Regions from separate parts of the Vibrio mangrovi genome, predicted to be linked through region 2. Evidence: predicted binding sites of a transcription regulator. Region 2 holds the regulator's gene; the other holds the start of a gene.

Region 1 (5,369 bases), 510 kb from region 2:
TCAACTCTGGAGGAATGGGGAGAAACCACACAAGAAACCGACTGTCTGGTGACAAGCTGGCATCAGGGTGATCTGGAGCAGTTGAAATCTCTGATTGATCATCATGAAATGTCTCAGGAAATGTCCCGTCAGTTAGAAATCAAAAGAAACCACCACTGGCTGGAACAGTTAACTTCACCACCAATATTCTCTCCGCAACCGGCAAAATATCTGGTTGTTGTCGGAACATTGCATTTGATCGGACAGGAGAATTTAATCCAGCTCCTCAAAGAGCAGGGATTTACGGTCACACGGCAAAATACAATTCAGAATAGCGAATGCCGTATCAGTCAAGATAATCGGGAACATGGTCAAGGGACAAGTTAACTAGGGATGCGCGGCCAAACTGCACTATTCACATAACTCTGGATCGCATAAAACAGAAAGCCCCGGCATATTGCCGAGGCTTCGAAAGTGGTCGGTGAAGAGGGATTCGAACCCCCGACCCTCTGGTCCCAAACCAGATGCGCTACCAAACTGCGCTATTCACCGAATTCTGGGTTGTTGATGGCGACGCTCTGGCGTCTCAACGGATGGGTATAATACGGATTATTGTCCCAGACGCAACTCCTTTTCGCTAATTTTTTAAAAAAAAGAATCAAGTGCTCAAAAGGCATCCACATCAGGCTATAAATGTGACAATGAACACATGATTTTCAACGAATACGCAACTTCATCAATACACTTGATCCAGATCATCACTTCATCCATTGAGTCACTTTATGTTTAACACGTCTTCGCAACTTTGAAGAAACAGAGACCTGAGGCTGAACTTTTGGCTACCTCTTGGCAAACAGAGACAGATGTAATGTATGTCACCGTGTAAACTCAGGTTTAGTGCAAGTGTGCAGTTTCTTATCGACAAAGTCATGAATGACAAATCTCCTCACTAGATCGCTTAGCTCCTGTTAATAAACAGTTATAAGCTATGCACCGGAGCGGACTCTTTTCCACTCCGGTTTTTTATTTTTATCGGCAGCACAATTTCCTCCGTTTCATTCAAACTCGTCCACCAGTCGGATTCCACAATAACGCAACGACCACACTACCTGATTCTGCGCATCTTTCGACCATCTATGTTGCTGGAGTCTTGCATCTGCAAGTAACTTAGGTATATAAATCTCTAACGCAGTCTCTGTACCCAGTGATTCTTGCTGAAACTGCACCATGAGGTCATTTGGGTATATGACTCGATACGATTCAAAACTGATTCGGAGGAATATGAATGTCTCAGGAAGATTTCGAGTTATTTCAGCAAATGATGGGAGATGTCAAACCTCTGAAGCACGATACTGCAGAACTCAAAAAAGATTTGCAGATTACCGATGCACATCTTGCCCGGCAGGAAGCTGCCATGAAACTAGAGCAGAATGATTCAAATTATCTGTCTCTGGAACATGCGCCGCAAATCAAATCCGATGATCTGGTCGAATTTAAACGAAATGGTGTTCAGGATGGGGTTTACAGGAAGCTCCGGCTGGGGAAATATCCCATTCAGGCCCGTCTGGATCTGCACCGGAAAACGTTGGAACAGGCCCGAGATGAGATTGTGACGTTTCTGCGCCAGTGTATGAGAATGGATATTCGCACCGTGCTGATTGTCCATGGTAAAGGGGAACGTTCAAATCCTCCGGCCCTGATGAAAAGCTACGTTTCCCACTGGCTTCCCCAGATAGAAGAAGTTCAGTGTGTGCATAGTGCTCAACGATTCCATGGCGGTACCGGAGCGCTTTATGTTCTCTTGCGTAAAAGCCAGGAGCAAAAGCAGGAAAACCGCGAACGGCATCAGAAAAAGCGTCCGCACTAGAGATAAAATAAGTGATTACATCTGCTGTATACGCATAAAAAAACAGCCAGCCCCTTTATAGAGACTGACTGTTTTTTTACTTGCTCACCGGCTTTATTTCGTACCGAAGATTTTGTCCCCGGCATCACCCAGACCCGGAACAATATAACCATGCTCATTGAGATGATCATCAATCGCAGCCGTATACAACTCGACATCCGGATGAGCTTTCTCAAGTGCCTCAATACCTTCTGGCGCAGCAACCAGAACCAACACTTTAAATTGTGTACATCCCTGAGCCTTTAACAGATCAATCGTTGCAATCATAGAACCACCGGTTGCCAGCATCGGATCAACGACCAAAGCAATACGTTCCTCAATATTTGAAGCAATTTTATTAAAGTAAGGAACTGGTTCCAGCGTTTCTTCATCCCGATAGATACCGACGACACTGATTCGGGCACTTGGAATATGCTCAAGCACACCGTCCATCATTCCCAGACCAGCCCGGAGAATCGGTACTACAGTCACTTTCTTACCTTTCAGTTGATCGACTTCAACTGATCCGTCCCATCCTTCAATGGTCACTTTTTCTGTTTCAAAGTCTGCGGTTGCTTCATAAGTGAGCAGGCTACCAACTTCAGTAGCTAGCTCACGAAAACGCTTTGTGCTGATATCCTTTTCTCTCATCAAACCCAACTTATGTTTGACAAGGGGGTGCTTAATTTCAACAACTTTCATCTGCATCTCCGACAATTCAATCAAATTAAACTTTCTGATTATACACATTTTCTGTCGTTAATTTTATCCTTAACTGTAGAGAATGTTCATGATTTCGCGCATTTCGAGGTCATTGTTACCCAGAAATTTCAGCGTATCAGGCCAGATAAAAAAAACGACGCAAACGTTTTCCTTTTACGTCTTTCCCCTGTAGAATAGCGCCGTTTTCATATCCAACCAAAGAACGAGGATGACCCCGTGAGTGGCAAGAACACATCTCTGAGCTATAAAGATGCAGGTGTTGATATTGATGCAGGCAACGCGCTTGTAGACCGAATTAAAGGTGCGGTAAAAAAAACACGTCGCCCGGAAGTAATGGGTGGTATTGGCGGTTTTGGCGCCCTGTGTGAATTACCAACCAAATATAAGCACCCAGTGCTGGTATCAGGTACTGACGGTGTCGGCACAAAATTGCGTCTGGCACTGGATATGAAGAAACATGACACCATTGGTATTGATCTGGTCGCTATGTGTGTCAACGATTTGATTGTTCAGGGCGCTGAGCCACTATTTTTCCTTGACTACTATGCTACAGGAAAACTTGATGTCGATACGGCAGCAGATGTGGTATCAGGTATTGCTGATGGCTGTCTTCTGGCAGGGTGTTCACTGATTGGTGGCGAAACAGCTGAAATGCCCGGGATGTACGAAGGTGAAGATTACGATGTCGCCGGATTCTGTGTCGGTGTTGTTGAAAAAGAAGCAATAATCGACGGCACTAAAGTTCAGTCAGGTAACAGCCTGATTGCTGTTGGCTCAAGCGGTCCACATTCAAACGGTTATTCACTGATCCGTAAAATTCTGGAAGTGTCAGGCGCTGACAAAGCAGAGATGCTGGAAGGAAAAACCGTTGGTGAACACCTGCTTGAACCAACCAAAATCTATATTAAGTCCGGGCTGAAATTACTGGCCGAGCATGACATTCATGCAATCTCTCACATTACCGGCGGTGGATTCTGGGAAAACATTCCCCGGGTTCTGCCACAGGGAACAAAAGCAGTGATTGATGGTAATAGCTGGGAATGGCCGGCGATTTTCAAATGGCTTCAGAAAAAGGGTAATGTCGATACCTACGAAATGTATCGGACTTTCAACTGTGGTGTCGGTTTGATTATCGCATTGCCGGAAGATCAGGCTCAGTCAGCGGTTGAACTTCTCAAATCAGAAGGGGAAAATGCCTGGATCATCGGACATATCGCAGAAGCCCAATCTGACGAACCGCAAGTAGAGATTAAGTAATTCATGAAAAGTATTGTCGTTTTAGTTTCGGGAAATGGTACCAACTTGCAGGCGATCATCGATGCCTGTGAGTCAAAAATGCCAAATGGCAGAGTAACCGCTGTTTTTTCAAACAAAGCAGATGCTTATGCTCTGGAAAGAGCGAAGAAAGCCAATGCAGCGGCAATCTTTGTTGACCCGAAAGCCTTTGATACCCGGGATGCGTTTGACCGTTCTCTAATGGAACAGATTGACGAATATACCCCGGATCTGATTATTCTGGCAGGTTACATGCGTATTCTGAGCAGCGAATTCGTTCGTCATTATATGGGTAGAATGATCAATATTCACCCATCGCTGCTGCCGAAGTATCCGGGATTGAATACTTATCAGAGAGCCATTCTCGCTGGCGATGAAGAACATGGCACCAGTGTTCATTTCGTGACGGAACAACTCGATGGTGGTCCGGTCATTCTGCAAGCCCGGGTGCCTATTGATGATGATGACACGATTGAGTCACTGACAAAAAAAGTTCAGGAACAGGAACACCGGATTTATCCGTTGGTCGCACAATGGTTTGTTGAAGATCGTGTCGAGATGCGTGAAGGTAAAGCCTACCTCAACGGTGAAGCTCTGGGTATTCACGGACACACCGGTAAATCTGCTCGTTAGTTTTCTACTTTGAACAGGTAGCTTCTATAACGCTACCTGTTTTCATTCACTTTCTGCATCTACTTTTGCTCATTAATATCAATCACATTCATTCTATATATCTTGGTAAATCTGCTCCCACAGGCCACTTTCTTATATACACTGTTGAAATGGGAATATTCCTGCCGACATTCTCCTTGAATAGCACCGATTGAAGACACTACGAATCCCACATATTGAGGTTACTTGGGTATACCAATAAAAATTATTCAATGATCAGATAATTACTGCAATTGATATTATTTTCTATAAACGAGAAAGTTCATCATACTCCTTCTGTATGATTACATCATATCTATTAAATCATTCACTTAATTTTTAGAATGACTATTAAATTCTCATGAAAGCGCAACTACTTGTATATAAGCCTTATAAAGAGTATGGTTAATTAGTTTTTATTGGCTTAGAGTGGCAAATATGTTAAATATCAATACTTTGTTATTAGATTTTCGTATTACTTCTTATTGTAACCTCGGCTGTGATTTATGTTTCAGAAACCCGGGAATTGAAGATCAATCAACAGAAAATGCATTAAAAATATTAGACAAAATGTACCAGGTTGGATTTCGCAGAGTTGGTTTTACGGGAGGAGAACCTACAACCAGAAAAGACTTTCTAACTTTGATTGAACATGCCAAACAACTCGGTTTTATGACTTATTTATCTACTGTAGGTCACCGTTTTGTCATGGATTATGAAAGATTAAACGGTATTCTGGATTGGGTAGGCATTCCAATTGATGGAATAGAAAAAGAAACGAATAGTGATATCAGAAGTGAAAAAATGGGAAATCAGCACCGGGTGGTAAAAGATATACTGACTTGGTTGACTCATT
Region 2 (5,369 bases):
TTTGCATCAGATTGCTGTTGCATCATCACAAAAATTTGCTTTTGTTGATGCTTACAGTAACCGTTTCGCCCATTTGGTTGAAGCCGGCGCTGATTTTTTCCTGATGCCTTCAGAATTTGAAGCATGTGGATTGAACCAGATTTATAGTATGGCATATGGTACATTGCCGATTGTCCGGGAAGTCGGTGGTCTGAAAGACACGGTTTTTGACTGTGATCGTTTTCCGGAGAAAGCGACAGGATTCGGCTTTTCAGAACCCAGTGCTGAGGCTTTACTGATCTGTATGCAACGTGCACTATTGTTTTGTCTTCAACATCCGGAGCAAATGCTGGCGGTACAGCAGCGGGCAATGCAGCAGGATTTCCGATGGGAAGACTCTGCTCAGCAATACCTAAGGATGTATGCTGCGGCATTAATGGGATTCTGAGTTGGTTTTCTTGTTCAGGATTGAATGCAGATAAAAATAAAGCACCGGAAACGGTGCTTTATTTTTAGGTTCGGCTATGGGGTTGTTTCTGTATACTTTTTGTTTCGGTATACGATAGCCAGTTTTACTTTGATTTAAATCTGTCCGGCTAACTCATCACGTCTTGCCTGAGGAATAACAGACCAGTGTTTACCTTCAATCGCGCCTTCCAGTGCCCATAGAAGCTCCAGAGGTGGTTGAGTTGAAGGATGAGAGCTCTGAATTGCTTTATATGCCCCAAGAGCCCCTCTCTGGTGAAGCTCTTCAACAGAATTGATTCCTGCTTTACGTAGCATACGCTCTGTTGCCAAACGAAGGTTAGGAAGATCTTTCAACCGTTGAGGCTTGGTCTCTACGTGAGAAGTTTTCTCATTTTTTGCATTCAGGTAAGCTTCTTTAGCAATACTGAGAATGGTGTTCAGGTCGTCCCAGTAGTCAGAAGGAAGTGCGAAATACTTGGTAACTACAGGAAAGCCACGTTTTGTGTACACATAAGGTTCGAAACCTCTTGCCTTAAATGTCTCAAGTGAGTAACTGTCTGCCCGTATATGTAGTTTGTCTTGTACGACAAGTGCGAACATAATGTCGTCAACAAAAATACCAAACCCGCCAAACATTGAGCGAGATTTGACACGTCCCAGCTGTTCGAAAAGCCGCATTGAATCTTTAAGAATTGGTTTGTCCATGCTTTACGTCTCGGTGTATTTAAACGAATACGCCACCAGAATCAGGTCCGAGAATTTAGCAAAATAATGCAGAAAGTATGTTAATAAGACGTCAAATCATTGACGAATATGAAATGCATTTTTGCCATCGGTAACCCCGCTACCTACCACTTATCGTGGTTTAGGCCGGAGGCTTTGCGTCCCACCTTTTCAGATGGTTTGCCCTGTGCGTGACACTTTTCCATTAAGGAGTTATCAAAAAATGTGGAATAGACATCATGACTACCTATTACACAATATGTGATTCTAGTCCAATTAATGGAGGTTATCAATAGAAAGAAAGTGGTTGGAGGAATGACTTTCCTCCAATGGGTGTAAATTATTTGTTAAATTTTATTTAAATCTTTAACTGTGTCACGTTCTACAATTTCAGGATGCATTTCAAACGTGCGGCGATCATGTTCTTTATTTTTGATGCGTTCCAATAGAATTTCAAAAGCATTTTTGCCAACCCTGCGTTTGGGTTGGTGAATAGTCGTCAATGGGGGAGAAAAGTATTCGGAGATTTCGATGTTGTCATAACCAATCACGGAAATATCCTCAGGAACTTTGATGCCTCTTTGCTGCAACCGGCTCATGAGCCCTAAGGCCATGGTGTCATTGAAACAGAATACGGCAGTTGGCTGTTCATCCATTGCAATGATCTTGTCGGCAGCCAGTACTGCCGTGTCACATTCAAAATTTCCTTCCAGTATCCAGTCTTCATTTGGTGTCAGATTAGCTTCTGCCATGGCTCTGCGAAAGCCCTGAATACGTTCCTGACAGGCTGCTTTGGATAGATGCCCACTCAGGCAGGCAATATGCCGGTGGCCTTTATCGAGGAGATAACGGGTTGCAAGGTATCCACCTTCTTCGGAGTTATCGATGATTTTATCTGCCTGTGAACTTTCTGGTCCCCAGTCCATGATGACTTTAGGAATATCATCATAGGCTTCCAGCATCTCCAGAAGTTCAGCGGTCAGGTCTGAACACATTACCAGCATACCATCGACACGCTTTTCGGCCAGCATCCGGATATAATCACGCTGCTTCTCGTATAATCCACCGGTATTACAGAGGATTAGAGTATAACCCTGACGATAGCAGTAACTTTCAACACCATCGATGACTTCAGAGAAAAAGGGGTTGGTTGACTGGGTCACGAGCATCCCGATTGTACGGGTTGAATTACATTTCAGGCTTCGGGCCACAGCACTGGGAGCGTAGTTCAGAGTTTTGACAGCTTCCATGACTTTTTCTTGAGTCGTTTCCGCCACAAATCTGGTTTTGTTAATAACATGTGAAACAGTTGTTGTTGAAACTCCCGCCAAGCGGGCAACGTCCTTTATCGTAGCCATAGGTATTGTCCTGTCGCCTATGCTGAAGGTCCAGCAATCCGGAGCAAATTACAATTGAAAGTTTGATTATGAAGATTTTATATCCTGCTCAGCCAATAATTTTCGTGAAAGTCGTATTCTGAGTTATTGGATATAAGAACAAAAACCGCCGGTTATAGCGGTTTTTGTCTGGTATTTATTGCGCTTTAGCGGCGAATTTTAGACTGCTGCTTGGGTAATAGCAATCGAAATGAGGAAATATGTCGTCTCATTCAGGATTAGAACACACAAATTCAGGCTCATGTGATGTCTGCTACATCTCACTCTGTGATGGCTCAGATACGGTGGCTTCCTGGCTGGCGACCCAGTTCTTCAGATAATGCCAGAATTGTCCCAGAGTTTCGTACCAGTACTTTTCCGTTTGTTCCAGATAAATGGCTTTGGGGGCATACTTTATCCAGGGTTGAGCTATATTTCTATAAGACAAAAAATTGGTCGGAGCCGGAATCGGATTCAGTCCTGCAGATCGAAACTCAAGCAGTGCACGATTCATATGACTTGCGGAGGTGACCAGCACTAATTTTCTCGGTCCGACAAAGCTTGCTGCCTGCTGGGCTTCTTCCCAGGTATCTTTGGCAGTTTCCAGTAGTACGATGTCCGATTTGGCCACACCGAGAGATAGAGCTACTTTCGCCAGCATTCGTGCGTGACTGAACCGGGTTCCGCCGGCATATCCGGAAAGAATAAGTCTGGAGCCAGGATACATTCGCATGATCCGTATTCCTTCGGTCAGGCGCATGAGTGCGGAACGGCTGAGCTGTGAGGTCGGAGGAAGCTGGTCATCGACCACATGACTACTGCCGAGAACCATAATGTAGTCAATGCTGCCTTCAACAGGCAGAAAAGCGGAGTACTGACGCTCCAGTGGGGCCAGCAGACGATCAGATACCGGCTGAAAGGAAGCCAGAAATAACATGGTGTAGGAGAAAAGAACAATCAGGCAGCCCGTTTTCCTTTTGGTTGAAAACATGATCATCATCAGGCCGATAAAACCGATGATTAGCAAGGCAGGAAGGGGCATCATGAATGCAGATATGATTTTTTTAAGCTCAAACATATAAGAAATAGTCCGAAAAAACAGCAATTGAGATTAAAAACAAATAATCCTCTTTATTCCTGCCATTCCTATGACAGAATAGCAGCACGATTAGTTATCATAACTCAAGCTACAGTGACTGAAGATCGCAATTTCGACGATATTGCCCACAAATTTGCAAAAAATATATATGGTTCTGACAAAGGTATGATCCGTCAGACAATTGTATGGGAAGATATCCAGAATATCTTAATGACATTTTCTCCGGAACAGTTCCCGTTATCGGTTCTGGATGCCGGTGGAGGACTGGCTCAGCTATCGCAGAGACTGGCTGCGATGGGACATCAGGTGACATTATGTGATCTTTCTTCTGAAATGTTGCAGTTGGCGCAGGCTGATATTGAAAAAAATGGTTTGCTTGCGCAGTATCGCTTTGTCCATGCTGCAGTGCAGGATATGCAACAACATATCACCGATCCAGTCGACTTTTTGATGTTTCATGCCGTGATGGAGTGGCTGGCCGAACCGAGAGTTGCGTTGGAAAAGTTACTTTCTCAGGTCCGGACGGGTGGTGTTGCATCAATCATGTTTTACAATCATCACGGATTAGTTCTGAAAAATGTCATATGCGGGAATATTCCCCATGTGTTGGATGGCATGCCATACCGTAAACGATTTAAGTTACAACCTCAAAAAGGCCTGAATCCGGAAGATGTCTATCAATGGATAGAAGCGTGTGGGTTCAGAATTGAGGGAAAAAGCGGTATTCGCTCATTCAGTGATTATATTGGTAATCGCCAGAATATGGGTGAATACAGCGAAGAAGATGTACTGGCGCTTGAAAGGCAGTTGTGCCGGCAAGAGCCTTATTTATCTCTGGGCCGCTATATTCATGTATGGGCCAGAAAAAAGTAAACAATGATGGAAACAATGATAGACGAATTGGCGCAACAAGCCGAGGTACAACCAATCGATGAATTGGTTGGGTGGGTCAGGCAGCATGACTTGTCTCTCAACCTGAATACCGAACGGCTCGCATTTTTGATTGCGGTTGCGGTGTTAAGCCGGGATCGGTTTGATGATGAACTTGGTGAAGGGGAATTGCATGATGCTTTTACGATCGTCACCCGTTTATTTGATGATACCGGAGAAGCTTCTGCTTTCCGGGCGAATAATGCGATCAATGATCTGGTTCAACAGCGGCTCATCCGTCGTTTTACCAGTGAAGTAACCGATGGTGCCAGTATTTACAGACTTTCACCGCTGGCTATTGGCATCACTGATTATTATTTACGCCACCGGGAGTTTTCCAAACTGAAACTGTCGATCCAGCTTTCGATTGTTGCCGATGAAATGGCGAAGGCGAAAGAAGCGGCGGAAAAAGGTGGTACGGCGGCACATTGGCAGAAGAATGTGTATGGCGTTCTGAAATACTCCGTGGGAGAAATTTTTGATCAGATCGATCTGAACCAGCGGGTGATGGACGAGCAGCAGCAAGAAATTAAAGAACAGATTGCCCAGTTATTGAACAAAGACTGGCGTGATGCGATCCAGAATTGCGAGTCTTTACTGTCAGAAACATCATCAACGCTAAAAGAGTTGCAGGATACACTTCAGGCTGCCGGTGATGAAATGCAGACTCAGATTCTTGATATTCAGGAATGCGTCTATGGTGAGTCTGAACTAGAGTTTATCGAAGAAACATTGTTTCAGTTGCAGATCAAACTGGACCGGATTATCAGTTGGGGACAGCAGGCTATTGATTT

What was found. The regulator PurR, encoded in region 2, represses purine synthesis genes. The targets are predictions, from matches to a motif close to TNANGNAAACGTTTNCNTNA.
Region 1: purM (phosphoribosylformylglycinamidine cyclo-ligase) is a predicted target of PurR. The motif match lies at 2,722-2,741, and genes of this name have one in related genera.

Annotation. Positions count from the first base shown of each region.
Region 1 covers NZ_AP024883.1:985,319-990,687, reverse strand. Annotated here, with positions in the region: gene OCU74_RS04410 (TraB/GumN family protein) at 1-366, shown strand, start outside; tRNA gene OCU74_RS04405 (tRNA-Pro) at 455-531, opposite strand; gene smrA (DNA endonuclease SmrA) at 1,265-1,846, shown strand; gene upp (uracil phosphoribosyltransferase) at 1,940-2,566, opposite strand; gene purM (phosphoribosylformylglycinamidine cyclo-ligase) at 2,804-3,844, shown strand; gene purN (phosphoribosylglycinamide formyltransferase) at 3,848-4,495, shown strand; gene OCU74_RS04380 (radical SAM protein) at 4,952-5,369, shown strand, end outside.
Region 2 covers NZ_AP024883.1:1,493,010-1,498,378, forward strand. Annotated here, with positions in the region: gene glgA (glycogen synthase GlgA) at 1-427, shown strand, start outside; gene OCU74_RS06775 (TfoX/Sxy family DNA transformation protein) at 562-1,152, opposite strand; cyclic di-GMP riboswitch class I at 1,279-1,365, opposite strand; gene purR (HTH-type transcriptional repressor PurR) at 1,518-2,528, opposite strand; gene elyC (envelope biogenesis factor ElyC) at 2,821-3,651, opposite strand; gene cmoM (tRNA uridine 5-oxyacetic acid(34) methyltransferase CmoM) at 3,739-4,518, shown strand; gene mukF (chromosome partition protein MukF) at 4,534-5,369, shown strand, end outside.